Paraflavitalea devenefica: one gene and its partners. Each later gene encodes a partner of the first gene's protein in a complex. Links are inferred from orthologs where the notes say so. Each region holds a gene or a part of one and is shown in the gene's direction. Other genes may lie near its edges.

Region 1 (3,693 bases):
GCGCCCGGCGGGGGGAATCCTGGAAACAGAATGTTTTCACCTTATAACCCAGCTCTCCGAGAGCTGCTGCTGCTGAAGCGCCCGCCAATCCGGTACCAATGATAATGATCTCAAGGCTGCGCTTATTGGCCGGGTTTACCAGCTTACAATGGCCTTTATAATCTGTCCACTTGAGCTCTAAAGGACCGGCTGGGATTTTTGAATTCAACATATAACCAGTTTATGGTTTTAAATGTATCCGGAGCAGAACTCCGGAGTAATTTTTTGTTTGCTTAGTTCTGTAAACCTATCCACTGAAAATGCATGCTGATGGGCATGAGGGCAAATACCAATGGTATCAGGATGGAAAATCCAAGGCCAACACCATGAAGCAGGGCCAGGTAACGCTTGTTGTATACACCCAGTGTCCTGAAAGCACTCTGGAAGCCATGTGCCAGGTGATAGGCCAGGGAAATACATCCCAATACATACAAAATAACATACAAAGGGTTCTCAAATGTCAGCATCATTCTGCCAAACATATCATGGTGCTCAGGATTATAAGAAGCTTCGGGCAAACCCGTAATACGGGAAGGCACCCAGAATTGAGAGATGTGCATAATGAGGAACAGCAATAACAAGGTGCCGAGCAAAGCCATGGAACGGCTATACCATTTGCTGCCTTTGTTGCCCATCGTCTTTTGATACCCTACCCCACGGCGACTGCGATTTTGTACCTCTACTAAATATCCCTGTACTATATGTAGGATGATAAACGCAAACAGACCAATTTCCGCAGCACGGATCACCCAGCTTGAGCCCATAAAGTGAGCTGCCCGGTTAAACATTTCTCCATCATCTGTAGGGTCGAACAGGTCGGCAAATATGCAGGCATTGATCCCCGCATGCACAACCAGGAATAGGATCAGAAAAATACCCGTTAAGCTCATTACCAGTTTCTTACCAATGGAGGACGTAAAGAGGGCAGACCATTTCATCTATTAGTATTTATTTCCTTTTAGCCAGATGGAACTGCGTTTCATCTGTTAATATTATTTAGTTGTCTGGCGAAGTCTCAGGATGCGATAAGGCTTCATCATGAGGCATATTGATCTATTTGACTGCAATTCGACCGCAAAAATAACGCAGCAAGGTGAAATATCATATTTCGGTAAAAAATTTCCTGATATTATATAAATCATGGCAATCATTTCGTTATGTCGGGTGGCGTTTACACATTTTATGATGTATATAATTTTTTCTACTGCAATAATGACACATTAACCAATGGGTAACAATAAGCTGTTCATTGCCGGTTTCCGCTTCACTTTTCCCCTGTACTTCTTGCACTTATTGTAAAATTGTTATCTTAGCCCCCTTAAAATTGACCTAATGAAGCAAGAAGAGGATTTTGAGGCCAATCTGGCAGGAGAAGAAGGGCAAAGTGAAGAGACAAAGAGCAGTTGGTTCAAAAGGATCAAGAAGGGAATTCTGACCAGTACCGCCGAAAAAAAAGAAACACCTGAAGGGCTCTGGAGTAAATGCCCGGAATGCGGGTATATATGTACCGTCACCGAGCTCCGGGAAAATATATTCGTTTGTCCCAAATGCAGTTACCACCACCGTATTGGCAGCTCCGAATACTTCGATGTCATTTTCGATGAAGACCAGTATGAGATCCTGTTTGAAAATATCCGCTCCAAAGACTTCCTGCACTTTACCGATCTGAAGTCATACGATAAACGCCTGCAGGAAACCTGGGCCAAGACCGATATTACCGATTCTATCCGCGTGGGCAAAGGCAAAGTGAAGTCGCTGGACCTGGTGATAGGCTGTATGGATTTTGAATTCATTGGCGGTTCGCTGGGCAGTGTAATGGGAGAACGGATCTCCCAGGCGGCAGACCTGTGCCTGAAACATCATATTCCACTAATGATTATCTGTAAATCGGGTGGCGCCCGTATGATGGAGAGTGCTTTCTCCCTGATGCAACTGGCCAAGGTATCGGGCAAGCTGTCGCAACTTACCGATGCCGGTATTCCTTATATCTCTTTACTGACCGATCCCTCTTTCGGAGGTATTTCGGCATCCTTTGGTATGCTGGGCGACCTGAATATTGCGGAGCCTGGTGCCCTCATCGGCTTTGCCGGCCCCCGTGTAATCAAGGAAACGATCAAGAAAGACCTGCCCGAAGGCTTCCAGCGCAGTGAATTCCTGCTGGAACATGGCTTCCTCGATTTCATCGTACATCGTAAGGAGCTAAGGGATAAACTGGCTACTGTACTTTCATTGTTTAAAAATTAGAAAAGAATATAGAATTCAGAATCCAGCATCCAGAATGCTGCTGTTCAGGCTTTCCTATTCTGGATGCTGAATTCTGGCTCCTGAATTCTTGTTTTCCCCATGTCAGAAATTCGCAATAAATCGGCCTATCATGAGTATTTCATCGAAGACAAGTACGATGCAGGACTTGTATTGATGGGTACAGAGGTGAAGTCATTACGGGAAGGCCGGGCCAGCTTCAACGACAGCTACTGTTATTTTCAGAAAGGTGAAATGTGGATCAAAAGTCTGCATATAGCCGAATATTCCCATGGAATAGGCAACAACCACAACCCCGTACGGGAAAGGAAATTATTATTACAGAAGAAGGAATTACGCAAGATCGAGGCAAAAGTAAAAGAGAAAGGATATACCATTGTTCCCCTTCGCATCTTCTTTAATGAGGGAGGATTGGCCAAGATGGAAATAGGCCTGGGCAAGGGTAAAAAACTGTATGATAAGCGGGAAACCATTAAACAGCGGGATACCGACCGTGAAATGAAACGGCACCTGAAGTAGGAAGCCGGACGTCTGAAGTCCGATACTTTATTGTCAGCACGTTTTACTTCCCGCAACAACCTTTTGACGTAAGCCCCCTTCTTCCACCAGCTTCAAACTTCAGGCCTCCGGCTTCAGCCCTCCGTTTCTGGCTTGATTTTTTCTCCTTAATTTCACGTATGCTGAAAAACACACTCCTCCTGTTATCACTTTTGGCTGCCCATGGCTTGGGTGCACAAACAGTTACCGGCTCCTGGTTTGGCAGGGCCGATGTAGTGGCGCAGGGCAATCAAAATAATTACCTCACAGAATTCATCCTTAAACAAAAAGGCAATGAGGTAGAAGGTATTTTCGGTTATTATTTCAAGGACAGCTACCAAAGCTTTTTTATACGCGGCACTTATAATAAAAGCACGCGGGCCGTGCATATTCCCAACCTGGCCATGTTTCATTACAGTTCCAATACACGTAATGGAGTGGAGTGCCCCATGAACTTTTCCGGTACACTGATGGTAAGCCAGGCGCAAAGCTCTTTGAAGGGCTCTTTCATAACAGAGCCCAGGTACAAGTATACCTGCCCGGAAATACGCGTAAATTTTACGTTGGACAATGAAGCGCCTCAGACGGATGTAGCCTTGGGCAATACCACCCCGGGCCGGAAGTTCTGGAAGCCCCAGCAGGAAGATGTGATCGTTTCCAACACGCCCGAAAACAAACCCGTAACCGCTACAGCCGTACTCACGCCCGACTCCCTGGTATTAAAACCAACTACCATAGAAGAAACGGCCAGCAATAGCCTGCTGGCAAAATTTGAAAGCAGGAAAAACATTTATAGCCAGGAGCTGGAGATAGAAGGTGATTCCATACGGGTGAGCTTTTACGATAATGGCGATG
Region 2 (3,666 bases), on another replicon or contig:
TTGCCAGCCAGTTCAATTTCTCTTCCCTTAAAAAAAGAATTGCCATGATGAATAAAATGCGCAGCGCCAAAATACACCTGATCAAATTCCTGTTTGTACTGCCGCTGGTGACTATCCTGTTGCTGGCTTTCAGGAATGCTGCTATTAATCATAAAGCCCTGGCAGCCATAATGCCGGCAACAACGATTACCATGGTGGCTGAAGATATGAAAGCGCCCACGCCGCTGGTTACAGATACGGTACCGCGCAAAGGAAAAGTGGAACATGTTCAGGCAGATCCGGCGCGTACCGTGATCATTACTGCCAGGTACGATTCTGCCAGGTATTTTATTGATGCCAGCCTGAATGGGCCCGGTAATCCTTACAGGGCGTTGCTCCCGGCGAATGTGCTTTATTTCATTGATGGAGTTGAGCAACCCAAAGGCGGGGATGTTGTAAACAACCTGGCCCCCGGCGATATAGAACGTGTTGATGTGCTGAAAGGGAAATCGGCAATAACACTGTATGGTGAAAAAGGGACTGACGGGGTCATATTGATCACTACCAAAAAAGGAACACCTGCTCCACAGCCTGTATTGCCGCCGGTAAAAGATACCATCCCTCCCCAGATCATTACCTTAAAAATAGATACCAATAAGGACAATAAAGATATTCAACTATGTTCCGGACCATTTCTGGGGGTCCTTGTAGTGGATGGGGAAATATACGACAGCGTGCGCCTGCATGAACTGAAACCGGAAAATATTGAAAGGATGGATGTATTAAAAAACGCGGAGGATGTAAAACAATATGGACCAAAAGCAAAATACGGAGTGATTAAGATCACCACCAAAAAGAGGGATAACAAGATCACCGCAGCGCCTATACCTGCCGGAACGCCCACCCAGGCAGATAAACTCCTATTAAAGATCGACGCCAGGCAGGAATCAAATGAACCTTTTTAACGAGGCTGCCGCCCGTAACCTTTTAAGTGCCGGTTCTGTTTTCAGGCCGGCATTTTTATTGGGTGATCTGGCTGCCGGCGGCTGCTTCGGCCCCCTGTTTTGATCAATTACTTCCCTTTTGCCCGCTGACAATTTTGCCGTAGTTTTGCTGCCCCGCTCCCCCGGTCGGAGGCCTGTGGGAAGGCGTAGTAAATTTGTAATCGAAAAAACATCAGCTTTTTTATGGCAACTACTTCAGATATCAGCCGTGGCATGATCATCAAACTGGACGGCAGTTTATACTCCATCGTAGATTTCGGAGAGAACAAAACTGCCCGTGCGGCCGCTAAAGTCTGGGCTAAATTAAAAGGTGTAGACAATAAACGCAGCATTGAAAAGACCTGGAACTCAGGCGATAGCATTCACCCGGTACGTGTGGAGCGCAAAGATTATCAGTTCCTGTACAAAGATGACAGTGGTTATAACTTCATGGAAACCGAGACTTTTGAGCAGATTGCGCTGAGCGAAGAATTGATTGATGCTCCGCAGTTCCTGAAAGACGGCCAGGAAGTGTCCATGCTGATCAATACAGAGACCGAGCAACCCATGAGCGTGGAATTGCCCGATAAGATCGTATTGAAAGTAACTTACTCCGAGCCCGGCGTGAAAGGCGATACGGCTACCCGTACGCTGAAGCCTGCCACCGTAGAGACCGGCGCTACAGTCAACGTACCCCTGTTCGTGAATGAGGGAGAACTGATCCGGGTTAACACCAAGACCGGGGAATATGTAGAACGCGTAAAGGAATAGGCGATGGCTACTGCCTGGTCCTTGTAAAATATATAAAATGGATAACGGAACGTTTCGTTTCTGTTGTCCATTTTTTTATTCCATTGGATATTAGCATTTAAAAGGGGGTTTTGGGTATATTTAATGTGTAATCCTTATCTTAGCCGCCTGTTTTGCCCGAACTAACCGTCAACATAAACAATTAAACAGATGGATTTTAAACAAATTCAGGAGTTGATCAAAATGATCAACAAGTCCAACATCGGTGAAGTGACCATAGAAGAAAAGGGATTCAAATTAACCATCAAACAAAAAGAAGAACCTGCTCAACACGTAATTGCTGCCCCTGTACACGCGCCTATAAGTATGCCGGCGGTTGCCCAATCTCAGGTAGCCTCCTCTCCTGCTGTACAATCTGCTGCAGATAAACCAAAGGCAGCGGAACCTGCTGCTGATAACCTGGTAACCATAAAAAGCCCCATGATCGGTACCTTCTACCGCAGCCCGTCTCCGGGTAAGCCTGTTTTTGTAGAACCGGGCGATGAAGTATTACCGGGTAAAGTGGTATGTATCATAGAAGCCATGAAACTCTTCAACGAAATTGAAAGCGAAGTAAAAGGCCGTATTGTAAAAGTGCTGGTGGAAGATGCTTCGCCTGTAGAGTACGATCAGCCGTTATTTCTGGTAGAACCTAATTAATATGAGAATGTGGCAATTTGAAAATTTGAAAATGGAATGCCATTTTCAAATTCAGGTTATGCCATACTTAATTTCAAATTAACTCAATGTTCAAAAAGATATTAATTGCCAATCGTGGAGAGATTGCCCTGCGGGTGATCCGTACCTGTCGGGAGATGGGTATCAAAACAGTGGCGGTATACTCCACGGCTGATAAAGATAGCCTGCACGTAAAATTTGCAGACGAAGCCGTTTGCATTGGCCGTGCAGCCAGTTCCGATTCCTACCTCAACATTCCCCATATTATGGCTGCTGCCGAGATCACCAATGCCGATGGTATCCATCCGGGTTATGGTTTTCTGGCAGAAAATGCCCGCTTTGCAGAGATCTGCGGCGAACATAATATTAAATTCATTGGCCCCACACCCGAGCAGATCCGTTCTATGGGCGATAAGATCACTGCCAAGGAAACAATGATCAAAGCCGGTGTACCGGTAGTGCCGGGCGGTGAAGGATTACTGGAAAGCCTGGATGAGGCCAAAAGCCTGGCCAAAGAAATAGGATACCCCATCATCCTGAAAGCTACTGCCGGCGGTGGTGGTAAAGGCATGCGGGTAGTATGGAATGAAGAAGAAATAGAGCGGGCTTACAATACGGCCAAAGCCGAAGCCGGCGCCGCCTTCAAGAATGACGGTATTTACATGGAGAAGTTTGTGGAGGAGCCCCGCCACATCGAGATACAGGTAGCTGGCGACCGTTACGGTAAAGTGTGCCACCTGAGCGAAAGGGACTGCTCTATACAGCGTCGTCACCAGAAACTGGTGGAGGAGTCGCCTTCCCCTTTCATGACGCCTGAGCTGCGCCAGCGTATGGGTGAGGCTGCTATCAAAGCTGCTTCGGCCATCGGATATGAAAGTGTAGGCACTATCGAGTTCCTGGTAGATAAGCACCGCAACTTCTACTTCATGGAAATGAATACACGTATCCAGGTAGAACATTGCGTAACAGAAGAGGTAACCAATTTTGACCTCATCAAAGAGCAGATCAAAATAGCCTCCGGCGAAGCGATCAGCGGACTGAACTATGAACCACAAATGCATGCCATCGAATGCCGTATCAATGCGGAAGACCCTTACAATGATTTCAGGCCAAGTCCCGGAAAGATCACCGTGCTGAACCAGCCGGGCGGGCATGGCATCCGTATAGATTCACATGTGTATGCAGGATATGTGATACCTCCTTACTACGATTCCATGATTGCCAAGATCATTGCTGT
Region 3 (3,741 bases), on another replicon or contig:
GGCGATGGCTACTGCCTGGTCCTTGTAAAATATATAAAATGGATAACGGAACGTTTCGTTTCTGTTGTCCATTTTTTTATTCCATTGGATATTAGCATTTAAAAGGGGGTTTTGGGTATATTTAATGTGTAATCCTTATCTTAGCCGCCTGTTTTGCCCGAACTAACCGTCAACATAAACAATTAAACAGATGGATTTTAAACAAATTCAGGAGTTGATCAAAATGATCAACAAGTCCAACATCGGTGAAGTGACCATAGAAGAAAAGGGATTCAAATTAACCATCAAACAAAAAGAAGAACCTGCTCAACACGTAATTGCTGCCCCTGTACACGCGCCTATAAGTATGCCGGCGGTTGCCCAATCTCAGGTAGCCTCCTCTCCTGCTGTACAATCTGCTGCAGATAAACCAAAGGCAGCGGAACCTGCTGCTGATAACCTGGTAACCATAAAAAGCCCCATGATCGGTACCTTCTACCGCAGCCCGTCTCCGGGTAAGCCTGTTTTTGTAGAACCGGGCGATGAAGTATTACCGGGTAAAGTGGTATGTATCATAGAAGCCATGAAACTCTTCAACGAAATTGAAAGCGAAGTAAAAGGCCGTATTGTAAAAGTGCTGGTGGAAGATGCTTCGCCTGTAGAGTACGATCAGCCGTTATTTCTGGTAGAACCTAATTAATATGAGAATGTGGCAATTTGAAAATTTGAAAATGGAATGCCATTTTCAAATTCAGGTTATGCCATACTTAATTTCAAATTAACTCAATGTTCAAAAAGATATTAATTGCCAATCGTGGAGAGATTGCCCTGCGGGTGATCCGTACCTGTCGGGAGATGGGTATCAAAACAGTGGCGGTATACTCCACGGCTGATAAAGATAGCCTGCACGTAAAATTTGCAGACGAAGCCGTTTGCATTGGCCGTGCAGCCAGTTCCGATTCCTACCTCAACATTCCCCATATTATGGCTGCTGCCGAGATCACCAATGCCGATGGTATCCATCCGGGTTATGGTTTTCTGGCAGAAAATGCCCGCTTTGCAGAGATCTGCGGCGAACATAATATTAAATTCATTGGCCCCACACCCGAGCAGATCCGTTCTATGGGCGATAAGATCACTGCCAAGGAAACAATGATCAAAGCCGGTGTACCGGTAGTGCCGGGCGGTGAAGGATTACTGGAAAGCCTGGATGAGGCCAAAAGCCTGGCCAAAGAAATAGGATACCCCATCATCCTGAAAGCTACTGCCGGCGGTGGTGGTAAAGGCATGCGGGTAGTATGGAATGAAGAAGAAATAGAGCGGGCTTACAATACGGCCAAAGCCGAAGCCGGCGCCGCCTTCAAGAATGACGGTATTTACATGGAGAAGTTTGTGGAGGAGCCCCGCCACATCGAGATACAGGTAGCTGGCGACCGTTACGGTAAAGTGTGCCACCTGAGCGAAAGGGACTGCTCTATACAGCGTCGTCACCAGAAACTGGTGGAGGAGTCGCCTTCCCCTTTCATGACGCCTGAGCTGCGCCAGCGTATGGGTGAGGCTGCTATCAAAGCTGCTTCGGCCATCGGATATGAAAGTGTAGGCACTATCGAGTTCCTGGTAGATAAGCACCGCAACTTCTACTTCATGGAAATGAATACACGTATCCAGGTAGAACATTGCGTAACAGAAGAGGTAACCAATTTTGACCTCATCAAAGAGCAGATCAAAATAGCCTCCGGCGAAGCGATCAGCGGACTGAACTATGAACCACAAATGCATGCCATCGAATGCCGTATCAATGCGGAAGACCCTTACAATGATTTCAGGCCAAGTCCCGGAAAGATCACCGTGCTGAACCAGCCGGGCGGGCATGGCATCCGTATAGATTCACATGTGTATGCAGGATATGTGATACCTCCTTACTACGATTCCATGATTGCCAAGATCATTGCTGTAGCCCGTACCAGGGAGGAGGCCATCAATACCATGAGTCGTGCACTGAACGAATACGTCATTGAAGGCGTAAAAACGACCATTCCTTTCCACCTTCAGTTAATGAAGAACGAAGACTTCTGCAAAGGAAACTTCAATACCAAGTTCCTGGATTCCTTTAAACTATTATAATCAGAGGTAACTGATCAATAGAACCAACAAGAGCGGTGATACCTTTTCAAAAAGTGTCACCGCTCTTGCTTTATAGCTTGATCAACCTTACCGGAAAGCCCATTTCTTTCATACCAGGTATCATGATGGAGTAAATGCCTGCCGGCAACATAGCTACATTCAGTGGTATGGCATTGCCACCTTTCTGCAGGTAAACAGGGATTGTCATCATTACCCTGCCTGTATTGCCTGTGATCACCAGGTGCAGGTGCTCTTCTTTCCTGGCTGTAATAACTAGTTTTGTAAAGCCGGTGGTAAGGGAGGGCGCTAACAACGCTGTTGGAGTAGTATGGCCGGAAATTGTGTACGGTCGCTGACGTAACAGCAAGGGATTTAAAGTGGCGGATGTGCTGGCGAGGGTGAAGTATTGGATGGAAGGGCCAAATGAACTGATCGGGTCGCTGGTAACAAATCCATTAGAGCCTGGCGTTCCCATATAACCGGTATTGCCGGCATTGGTCCAGGCGCCGCCTGTTAATTGAACCACCCGTAGCGCAGAAAGGTCTGTAACGCCACCACTGTTAGGATCGTTGAAGGATAGCTTTACCTGCGCCTGCGGGGCTGGCAGGGCATCGGCAGTAATACCCCAGTGTTCAATAGAAGAGATATGGTGTATAATGGCAGGGTAGGCATTGCTCATCAGTTTGGGATTATCTCTGAAAAACTCCACCGTATAATTGCCGGTAACATTGGTCAGCGATAACCAGCGAAGGCTGTTGCCTTTGCCTACCGGGAACAGGAATTGACCAGCGGCCACTAAACCTCTTTTTTGCAAGGGGCCATTGATAAAGCTAAGTGACGATAGGGAATCTGCCTGGATAGTACAACCAGCTTCCAGCGTTAACAGGTTAATGACGGAAGTAGTTACCTTCCCTTGTGTAAGTTCCAGTTTATAAGGTAAAGAAAGGGGCGTTTGCAGCATAACGCCTGCGGGATTATTGACTTTGAAAGTAACGCTATTGCTGATGCTGCCCGAAGCGGTAACAGACTGGGAGTTGCTGCCGTTTAGTTCAATAACAGGCAGGCCATTATCGTCTTCTGTGATGACACCGCCTGATTGAATAAAGTGGTTATTGATCTGTACTACAGTATTGTCACTGCTTCCCAGGTTAAATACACCTCCCTGCTGCTCATAATTGCCTTTAATAAAAACCGTATCATCAAGGTCAAGGTTAAAACTAACTCCTTCCCCTATAATAAAATCACCACGGATAAGTGTATGGTTCACGCCGTTGGCATTGTAGGTTTTAGCGCCACCGGCAGCGGTAGCTGATAAGACAAGGGTGCCAAATGTTCTCCCTGGGAATGCTATCAGGGGACTTCCATTGCTGATGTCAAATTCAAATATGCCGGTTTCTGTACCGGAAGCGGTGGCAAGGGCTGCCACTATACTTACATGTGGTCTTGGTGTATTGTGAATATAACGCCCGCCATTCCCTATCCATACAGCGCCTGCCATGCTTAAGGGAGCACCTGATCCGGCTCCTGAAGCATTCCTGAAAATGCCTCCCTCATGAATGACAAGCGCATTACCTGACCCTGTACAGGTAAAGCCGGGAGAGGCTGTGTTATTATTAGGTAGTACCACTTCAATGGCAT
Region 4 (3,696 bases), on another replicon or contig:
CACCAAACTCACGGCAAAGGAACTGGAAGAATTAAGAAAGATCATTGACCAGGAAATTGAAAAAAAGAAAAAATGATCACCTACATTATCAAAGCCACGGTATGTTCCATTTTATTGCTGCTGGTATACAGGTTCCTGTTACAGCGCGAAAAGATGTACGCATTCAACAGGGGGTATTTATTATTCAGCATCTTGTTTTCCCTGCTGGTGCCCTTCATCACCTTTGAGGTAAAACCCGATTCCATCGTACCGGAAGACATTCCCCTTCCCCTGGTGATCACTTTGGAAGAAACCGCACCGGCACAGCCTGTAACAACAGAAAAGGGGTTATCCTTATTGCAGGCCGGCATGATCGTGTATGTGCTGATCACCGGCATTCTATTAACCCGTTTCCTGCTGAACCTATACCGCATCCGGCAAGCGATAGCCGGTAATAACGTGCTGCCCTACCAGGGAGCCAGGCTGGTATTGACCAATCATGATATTCCTGCCCATAGCTTTCTTCATTATATTTTTATCAGCCAGGCAGATTATAACAATCCCGGTACCCGTACGGTATTACTTACCCATGAATTATCGCATATACGGCAAAAGCATTCCTGGGATGTATTGTTCATAGAACTCCTGCTGGTCTTTTGCTGGCTGAATCCTGCCTGGATATTTTATAAAAGGTCCATTCAGCTCAACCATGAACTGCAGGCTGATGATACCGTTATCAAAACACATCCTGACATTCGCAGTTACCAGCATTTGTTATTGGAGAAAATACAACAACAGCCCGCTGTGTCGCCCGCCAGCAGCTTCAATTATTTTATCACCAAAAAACGGTTAACCATGATGACAAAAGCCCCCAACAGCAAACGAATTGTTTGCCTGCAACTGGCCTTACTACCATTATTCCTGGCAGCGGTTGTCTTATTCAGCGAAAGAACCTATGCGCAGGAAAAAAAGGCGCCGGCAAAGAAAGTGCCGGAGAAAGTAGCTCCGGAAGGAGAAGCGCAGGATACAACTCCACTCAAAAGAAAACCAATAATTCTTTCGCTTGAAAAGACTTTACCACCAGGACCCGGCGCATCAGCGGAACAATTGAATGAGTTCAAACAGCTCGTTGACAAAGGAGCTACCCCCGAGGGCAAAGTTATCAGCTATAGGTACTCCAAAGAAGACAAACAAAAGCTGAAGGCCATATATGCCGATATGAGTGACCAACAAAGGAGGGAATTCCCAGCAGTGATATTTAGCAAACCACCAGTCCGCAAATCGCCCACCACCGCCCAGCTTCAATCCTGGGGCGATGCTGCCATGTATGGAGTATGGATTGATAGTAAACGCATCAGCAATGCCGAACTGGCCAGCCACAAGCCCGAAGACTTTGCCCTCTACTACGAAAGCAGGCTCGCTAAAAATGCGGTTAATTATGGCAAGCACTATGTGCAGGTAGACCTCTATACCCAGGAAAGTTATAATCGTATGTATACAGAAGGAGAAGAGTCGGTATACGTGATTAAAAAGGTGGATCTTAAAGTTCGTGCAAAAAAGAAATAAGTCTATTCATTATCAACATCTTACAGTTTATTCCCCGCCGCCCGGCCCCTTTGCCCGCTCCATTGCCTGATGGACGGGCTTTTTGGCAATACATTAGCCGCCATTAAGAAACATTCGTAAAAAAAGGTCTCAACCCTTAATTTTACAGCTTTATATTTCCTGTTTATGCCGCAAGACAAAAACCGCCAATTTCTGGATTTTGAAAGACCCATTAAAGAACTGTTTGATGATATTGAAGGGCTGAAGCAAAAGGCTGAAAAAAGCAAGATTGACCTGAGCGACCCCATAAAGAAGCTGGAAGAACGGGTAATAGAAACCCGTAGGGCCATCACCCAGAACCTCACCCCCTGGCAAAAAGTACAGTTGAGCCGCCATCCCGACCGTCCCTATACCCTCAAATACATTGATAAGCTGACGACTGATTTTGTGGAGTTATATGGCGACCGCAATGTACGGGACGATAAAGCCATGGTAGGCGGTTTTGCCTCCCTGGATGGCAAAACAGTCATGGTGATCGGACAACAAAAAGGTATTAATACAAAGGCCCGCCAGTTACGCAATTTTGGTATGGCCAATCCCGAAGGATACCGCAAGGCCCTGCGCCTGATGAAACTGGCCGAGAAATTCAATAAGCCGGTAATTACCCTGATAGATACGCCCGGCGCTTATCCCGGCCTGGAAGCAGAAGAAAGAGGACAAGGGGAAGCCATTGCCCGCAACATCTATGAAATGATGCGGCTTAAAGTGCCTGTGATCTGCGTGGTAATCGGTGAAGGAGCCTCTGGTGGCGCCCTGGGTATCGGTGTGGGCGACCGTGTGTTTATGCTGGAAAATACCTGGTATACGGTTATTTCCCCCGAAAGCTGCAGTTCCATTTTATGGCGTAGCTGGGACCAGAAAGAAAAAGCAGCCGAACAGTTGAAGCTTACACCGGATTATATGCACCAGTTTGGCCTGATTGATGAGATCATTCCGGAACCTGTTGGAGGCGCTCACTGGGATTATGCAGAAGCCGCTAACCTGCTGAAACCTTACCTGATCAATACCATCAATGAACTGAGCCAGTTAACGCCTGAGGAACGCATCCAAAAGCGCATTGAGAAGTTTGGTAAGATGGGCTTCTGGGATGAGATCTAAAAGCTGCCCTTTTTTGCTGTCTGACTTACATATAAAGTCATTGTTTATAGATATACAGGCAGTTTCACTTAGAAAAATTTGGGTGGAATATATTTGCTGATTATTTTTGGCCCTCATCATGCAACTGATAAAGAAACATACAAAGCAAGTCAAGAAACACTCCATGTACGGGGAAGGTTAAGGACAGTTTTGTATGTCTGAAATATATTGAAGCCTTCCTGTAACAGGAGGGCTTTTTTGTTGCCGGTGTTTTTCCTATTCGATCATCAATCATAAAACCAACAATAGCATGTCGCTCAGGCAAACGTTAGCAGGTACAGGCGTAGCACTGGTTACCCCATTCAAAGCTGATTCAGCAGTGGATTTCGACGCATTAGGCAAACTCATTGATTTTGTCATCAAGGGTGGCGTTGAGTATGTAGTGACGCTGGGCACTACCGGCGAAACCCCTACCCTCAATAAGCAGGAGAAGAAAAACATTATAGACTACACGTATGAAAAGGTAGGTGGCCGTGTGCCGGTAGTAGTAGGTATTGGTGGTAATGATACACAGGAACTGCTGAAAGACCTGCAATATTTCCCGCTTGAGAAGGCCGCGGCTGTACTGAGCGCCAGCCCTTATTATAACAAGCCCTCACAGGAAGGTATTTACCAGCATTATAAAATGCTGGCAGCCGCCTCTCCCAAACCCATTCTGCTGTACAATGTACCCGGCAGAACAGGCCGTAATATGACTGCCGCCACTACCCTGCGCCTGGCCAACGAGGTAGCGAACATTGCCGGTATCAAAGAAGCCAGTGGCGATATGGCCCAATGCAGCCTTATCCTGCGCGACCGCCCGGCCGACTTCCTGGTAGTGAGCGGTGATGACGCATTGACCTTTGCACAGGTAGCCACTGGTATGGATGGCGTGATCAGTGTGGCCGCCAATGCATTCCCGAAAGCCTTCACAGATATGGTGCGCTATAGCCTGAAAGCAGATGTGGTGAACGCTAAAAAACTGAATGATCAACT

What was found.
Region 2: the proteins of accD (region 1) and accB are in contact, whole or in part, in a solved structure (PDB 8UXZ), measured with the Escherichia coli proteins. The link is inferred for Paraflavitalea devenefica from one-to-one orthologs.
Region 3: the proteins of accD (region 1) and accC are in contact, whole or in part, in a solved structure (PDB 8UXZ), measured with the Escherichia coli proteins. The link is inferred for Paraflavitalea devenefica from one-to-one orthologs.
Region 4: the proteins of accD (region 1) and HB364_RS20860 are in contact, whole or in part, in a solved structure (PDB 8UXZ), measured with the Escherichia coli proteins. The link is inferred for Paraflavitalea devenefica from one-to-one orthologs.

Annotation. Positions count from the first base shown.
Region 1 is NZ_JAARML010000004.1:587,233-590,925, forward strand. The notes cover bases 442-3,327. They hold accD (acetyl-CoA carboxylase, carboxyltransferase subunit beta), read left to right. Parts: upstream 442-1,371; coding sequence 1,372-2,283; downstream 2,284-3,327. Other genes in these bases: HB364_RS23895 (succinate dehydrogenase cytochrome b subunit), read right to left, coding at 442-977; smpB (SsrA-binding protein SmpB), read left to right, coding at 2,383-2,820; HB364_RS23910 (hypothetical protein), read left to right, coding at 2,979-3,327. In the rest of the region: HB364_RS23890 (fumarate reductase/succinate dehydrogenase flavoprotein subunit), read right to left, coding at 1-211; more of HB364_RS23895, read right to left, coding at 273-441; more of HB364_RS23910, read left to right, coding at 3,328-3,693.
Region 2 is NZ_JAARML010000001.1:1,945,150-1,948,815, forward strand. Bases 808-3,666 are described here. They hold accB (acetyl-CoA carboxylase biotin carboxyl carrier protein), read left to right. Parts: upstream 808-1,922; coding sequence 1,923-2,411; downstream 2,412-3,666. Other genes in these bases: HB364_RS07970 (M56 family metallopeptidase), read left to right, coding at 808-944; efp (elongation factor P), read left to right, coding at 1,167-1,733; accC (acetyl-CoA carboxylase biotin carboxylase subunit), read left to right, coding at 2,498-3,666. Outside these bases: more of HB364_RS07970, read left to right, coding at 1-807. UniProt on the Escherichia coli protein: This protein is a component of the acetyl coenzyme A carboxylase complex; first, biotin carboxylase catalyzes the carboxylation of the carrier protein and then the transcarboxylase transfers the carboxyl group to form malonyl-CoA.
Region 3 is NZ_JAARML010000001.1:1,946,882-1,950,622, forward strand. Bases 1-2,934 are described here. They hold accC (acetyl-CoA carboxylase biotin carboxylase subunit), read left to right. Parts: upstream 1-765; coding sequence 766-2,103; downstream 2,104-2,934. Other genes in these bases: efp (elongation factor P), read left to right, coding at 1-1; accB (acetyl-CoA carboxylase biotin carboxyl carrier protein), read left to right, coding at 191-679; HB364_RS07990 (autotransporter outer membrane beta-barrel domain-containing protein), read right to left, coding at 2,174-2,934. Outside these bases: more of HB364_RS07990, read right to left, coding at 2,935-3,741. UniProt on the Escherichia coli protein: This protein is a component of the acetyl coenzyme A carboxylase complex; first, biotin carboxylase catalyzes the carboxylation of the carrier protein and then the transcarboxylase transfers the carboxyl group to form malonyl-CoA.
Region 4 is NZ_JAARML010000003.1:619,347-623,042, reverse strand. The notes cover bases 808-3,696. They hold HB364_RS20860 (acetyl-CoA carboxylase carboxyltransferase subunit alpha), read left to right. Parts: upstream 808-1,710; coding sequence 1,711-2,682; downstream 2,683-3,696. Other genes in these bases: dapA (4-hydroxy-tetrahydrodipicolinate synthase), read left to right, coding at 2,972-3,696; HB364_RS20865 (M56 family metallopeptidase), read left to right, coding at 808-1,545. In the rest of the region: HB364_RS20870 (BlaI/MecI/CopY family transcriptional regulator), read left to right, coding at 1-76; more of HB364_RS20865, read left to right, coding at 73-807. UniProt on the Escherichia coli protein: Component of the acetyl coenzyme A carboxylase (ACC) complex. First, biotin carboxylase catalyzes the carboxylation of biotin on its carrier protein (BCCP) and then the CO(2) group is transferred by the carboxyltransferase to acetyl-CoA to form malonyl-CoA.